DNA from 2 places in the Moorella naiadis (nom. illeg.) genome. Region 2 is predicted to be linked to the other one. Evidence: riboswitches for the same ligand, from Rfam matches in the RefSeq annotation. Region 2 holds a riboswitch; the other holds the start of a gene.
The links. A riboswitch is a leader RNA that binds a small molecule or an ion and turns the genes downstream of it on or off. The one in region 2 is predicted to bind magnesium.
Positions count from the first base shown of each region.

Region 1: it holds a riboswitch for magnesium, as region 2 does, so the genes downstream of both, SDD30_RS00265 (magnesium transporter MgtE N-terminal domain-containing protein) here and SDD30_RS14750 (ABC transporter permease) in region 2, are expected to answer to the same signal.

Region 1 is NZ_JAXGFQ010000001.1:48,797-51,193, forward strand. Features, by position in the region: gene SDD30_RS00260 (Nramp family divalent metal transporter) at 1-57, opposite strand, end outside; gene SDD30_RS00265 (magnesium transporter MgtE N-terminal domain-containing protein) at 60-1,349, opposite strand; M-box (ykoK) riboswitch at 1,496-1,661, opposite strand; gene SDD30_RS00270 (N-acetylmuramoyl-L-alanine amidase) at 1,782-2,397, opposite strand, start outside.
Region 2 is NZ_JAXGFQ010000030.1:26,681-29,077, reverse strand. Features, by position in the region: gene SDD30_RS14755 (glycerate kinase) at 1-908, opposite strand, end outside; M-box (ykoK) riboswitch at 1,043-1,208, shown strand; gene SDD30_RS14750 (ABC transporter permease) at 1,267-2,397, shown strand, end outside.

The DNA of each region.
Region 1 (2,397 bases), on a different contig from region 2:
CACTGCTAAAAAGATAAAAAGGTTTTTCCAAAAACTTACTTTTTTTAAATCCGTCATGGTTATAACCTCCAACCCGGTTTTCTGCGTAGCATAAAATCAGTAAAATTATTTAAACCACTCCGGTCAGGTTTCATGATATCTATAACATCGTCAATAGTAATAATTCCCGCTAACATTTGATCTGCATTAACCACCGGCACTGCTAATAAATTGTATTTGGTAACAGTCTCGAGTACTATGTCGTAATTATCCTGATCCTTAACACTTATTACCTTGGTCCGCATAATTGACTCTAAGGGGGTTTGGGGCGGAGCCACAATCAAGTCGCGTAAGGATAACACCCCTTTTAAAACCCCTTTGGCATCAATAACGTAAAGGTAATAAATAGTTTCCGCTGAAGGGGCCAGTTCTCTTAACTTAGCAATACTTTCTTCTGCAGTCATCTCGGCTGGAAAAGCAATAAATTCGGTCGTCATGAGCGCTCCGGCGGTATTCTCGGGGTACTTCATGAGTTCGCGTACATCCTGGGCTTTTTCCCGGGCCATATGCCCCAACAATTCGTTTGATTTTTCGTCGGAAAGTTCGCCCAGGATATCAGCTGCCTCGTCATAGGGCATTTCCGCCAATATTTTTGAGGCTCTTGTGCTATCCATATTGGCAATGATCTCTATTTTGGTATCCAGCTCGGCTTCGGCTAAAGCCTCGGCTGTGGTCTTATTATCCAAGTTAGCTAGTAATTGGTTACGCCTGATACTATCGAGGTCATCGATAATATCGGCCAAATCAGCTGGATGGAGCTCTTTGATTTGGGATTGTTCCAGGTTGAGCCTCAAGTTTGCCGTTTTGGTTTCCAGGGGCTTAATATATTGCCAGCCAACTAAATGCTGGGCCCGTTTTTTGGCCAGGGATTCCAGGCCAATCCGGCGCATCAAACCTCTTAAGCCAATATCCACCGCTAACAAAACAATATCCTGAGAGTTACCACGATCGATCCAGGCAAGTTTAATATCATTTACCCGTACCAGTTTGAAACCCTTTAAATCGATGATTTGTTTATCTAACAACCATTTACCAACATAGATTTCATCGTCGCATAAGGGACGCAAATGGCTTGCTGCCAAAGAAGACTTGAGTCTTAATCCTTTCTTATCCCATTGCTCGATTAGATCAACACTAACATGTTGCTGAACATCCTTGGCATATTTGATACCGGTCACTATCGGATAGAGTGTATCCCAACGGATAGCCATATCCCTTAGCCGCCCAACAACTCTTCCTTCTTTATCCATGATAACCTTACCTAAAACTTGGCTCAAAAAGAATTCACCTAGTATCTTAACCCCTTCCATCTATTCTCCCTCCTCGAATGAGCAAGTTGGTAATAATACACGGATGCCCCGTAGCCAGGGTGTATTAAGAGATAAGCTTTAAATCATATTATCACAACGATTAAAAAGACTTCCCTAGGGGGAAGTCTTTTATGCACAAAAAAATTACTCTCCCCCACTCGTTGAGTTTTGGCACGTGCATAGCTAGAGAGTTTTCTCAGCCACATTAGGTAAAACCTTAAGCCGGTAATACCTGTTGACCCATTGGCGTCTTTCGACGTTTCCGGGCAGTGGCGTTTGTCTATACAGAAGCCTCACCTAACGAAGGAAAGCCTTATTCAATTTTATCCATAAAAATTATAGCGTGGCGTACACCTAAAAGTCAAGATAGCCAAACAAAGAATTTGGCTCCTCGCTATTTCGCATAGGTTAATACAGAAGGCTTGGGTAAAGTTACTGCCGTTTGAGAATAACGATGGGCGTTTGTTCATCCTCGTTGCCAAAGGGGTTAGCCCGCAGGGCCTCCGTCACGGCCGGAAGGTAGCTCCTGTCGGTAATGCCCAGGATGTCAACGCACTTTTTATCGTTGACATCGGCAATCACCGCCTCGGCACCGGTGGCCTTTTTGATGTCCCGCACCAGTTGCCCCGGGTTTTTCGGTCCCATGACGATATGGCGCTCGTAGGGGTACATGGTCCCAGCAATATCGTCAATCAAAGACAACTGGCGCCCGGCGACAACGTAGAAAAGGCCCCTTTTCTTGATTAAACGGCCCAGGACGGCAGCTGCACAGCTGATAAAGCAAAAGGCATCGGCAGGGACTTTGGCCAGGCGCTCGCACCAGGAGGGATTCTCATCCTGGCTGCGGGTCATGACCACCCGGGCCTGTAACCCCTCCAGGATACCAGCTAGGTAGCCTGCTGTTTTCCAGGCCATATCCCTTTCCAGAAGGTTAACCGGCCCGCGCTGGCCGGTATCACTACCGCCATGGCCGGGATCGACAACGATTACCCGGCCTTGATAGAAATCCTGCAGGGGCCGGCGGCTGAAGCTCAGGCCAATCCGGTAG
Region 2 (2,397 bases):
TAGGCCGTTTGACGGTTAATCTCCCCTTCCCCGGTGATGACCAGGTCGGCGCCGGCAGCCAGGATGCCATCCAGGTCCACCGCCTCCATGACCAGATCGATACCCCGGCGCAGGGTTGCTCCCAGGAAGGCCACCAGGCCGGCGCCCAGGCCGCCGGCGGCGCCGGCACCAGGGAGGTCTTTAACCTCTACCTGCAGGTCCCGGGCGACGATATCTGCCAGGCAGGCCAGGGCGGCATCCAGGCGGGGCACCATCTCCGGCGTGGCGCCCTTCTGGGGCCCGTAGACTACCGAGGCCCCCCGGGGGCCGCAGAGGGGATTATCAACATCGCAGGCTACCAGGATCTCCACTTTTTTCACCCGCGGGTCCAGGCCCGTCATATCGATACGCTCCAGGTGTTCCAGGCCGGCGGCCCCCGGGGCTATTTCCTGGCCCTGGGCATCCAGGAGCTTTACCCCCAGGGCCTGGGCCATACCGGCCCCACCGTCATTGGTGGCGCTGCCGCCGATACCGACAATGAGCTTGCGGCAGCCGGCTTCCAGGGCCCGGCGGATTAATTCCCCCGTGCCGTAAGTGGTGGTAACCATGGGGTTACGTTTCTCCCGGGGTACCAGGGGCAGGCCGGAAGCCTGGGCCATCTCCACCACGGCGGTGCTGCCGTCCCCCAGGAGGCCCCAGACCGCCTGGACCGGCTCCCCCAGGGGACCGGTGACGGTGGCGGTTATTTCCCGGCCGCCGGTAGCGGCCACCAGGGTGGTGGTCAGGCCTTCACCACCATCGGCCATGGGTACGGCCACGGTTTCGGCCCGGGGTAATACGCGCTTAAGACCTGCTGCTATGGCCGCGGCTACTTCCGGGGCCGATAAACTCTCTTTAAAGGAATCAGGGGCAATGATAATACGGTGCATCTTTCCACTTTACCTCCAATCACAAAAGGCTTGCTTTAAGTATTCGCTGGGAAAATAAAAATACCTACTGCTTTGATCCTTGACACACAAAAAAGGGCTAACTATAATTGAGAGAGAAAGAGGCAATACTTTTCCTAAACCTTCGTTAGGTGAGGCTTCTGCATAGACAGACGCCACTGCCCGGAAACGTCGAAAGACGCCAATGGGTCAACAGGTATTACCGGCTTAAGGTTTTACCTAATGTGGCTGAGAAAACTCTCTAGCTATGCATGTGCCAAAGCTCAACGAGTGGGGGTAAAAAGGTTTATTTTGTCTTCCCCCACGGGAAGACTTTTTAATTGGTTGGGAGGTGAGTCCAGTGAACCGGGTAACCAATCTAGCCCTGACCATGATTGTGGCTGCCCTTTTAATCTCCTTCGCCTACTTTGCCTACCAGGGCCACCGGGCGCTGAGCCTGGCGGGGGGGACGGAGGTCGTTACCAGCATCGGCGTCCTGCCGTACTATGCCTTCCGTTCTTTCCTGCGCATGCTGGGGGCTTATATCTTATCCCTCCTTTTTACCCTTACTTATGGCTATAAAGCCGGGACCGATACCCGGGCCGAACGCTGGCTGATCCCCATCCTGGATATCCTGCAGTCGGTGCCCATCCTGGGCTTCTTCCCGGCGGCCGTTTACTTCTTTGTCTCCCTCTTCCAGGGCCGTCTGGTAGGCGTAGAACTGGCCTCGATTTTTCTTATCTTTACCAGCCAGGCCTGGAATATGACCTTCGGTTTCTACGAGTCCCTGACTACCATCCCCCAGGATCTCCAAGAAGCCACCGTAGCTTACCGGGTCAACGGCTGGCGCCGTTTCCGCACCCTTTACCTGCCGGCGGGCATTCCTAAACTAGTATATAACAGCATCATGTCCTGGGCCGGGGGCTGGTACTTCCTTATTGCCGCTGAAATTATCGCCATCGGCCCGGTGGAGTACTCCCTGCCGGGACTGGGCAGCTACCTGATCCGGACGACGGAAAAAGGGGAGCTGGGCCTGACCCTGGCCGGCCTCCTGACCCTGGTGGCTTTAATCACCATGATGAATATCTTCATCTGGCGGCCCCTCTCCACCTGGGCGGAAAACTTTAAATACGAGTTTGGTAGCGGCGGCGGTACCCGCCAGCCTGAAGGCTGGGGCTATCGCCTGTGGTGGCAGGCTCCTGGTTTTCGGGAGGTCCGGATCGGCGTAGTTAAGGGCTGGGCCTTCCTGGCCCGGGCCGGGTCCGGTTTGGTCAAGGGCCTGGCTCCGGAGCCGGAAAAATGGCGGCAGTGGTGCCGTTACCTGGGGTGGTTGCGGCGCCTGGGGGCCTGGGTCTTGGGCCTGTTCCTGGTCTATGCCCTGGTCCGGGGCCTGCTGGCCCTGGGCACCCTTTTCCTGGAACCCTGGCAGCCCCAGGTCTTAAGTATTCCGAAAGCCATGCTGTTTTCTTTCCTCCGCTTGCTGGCAGCCTAC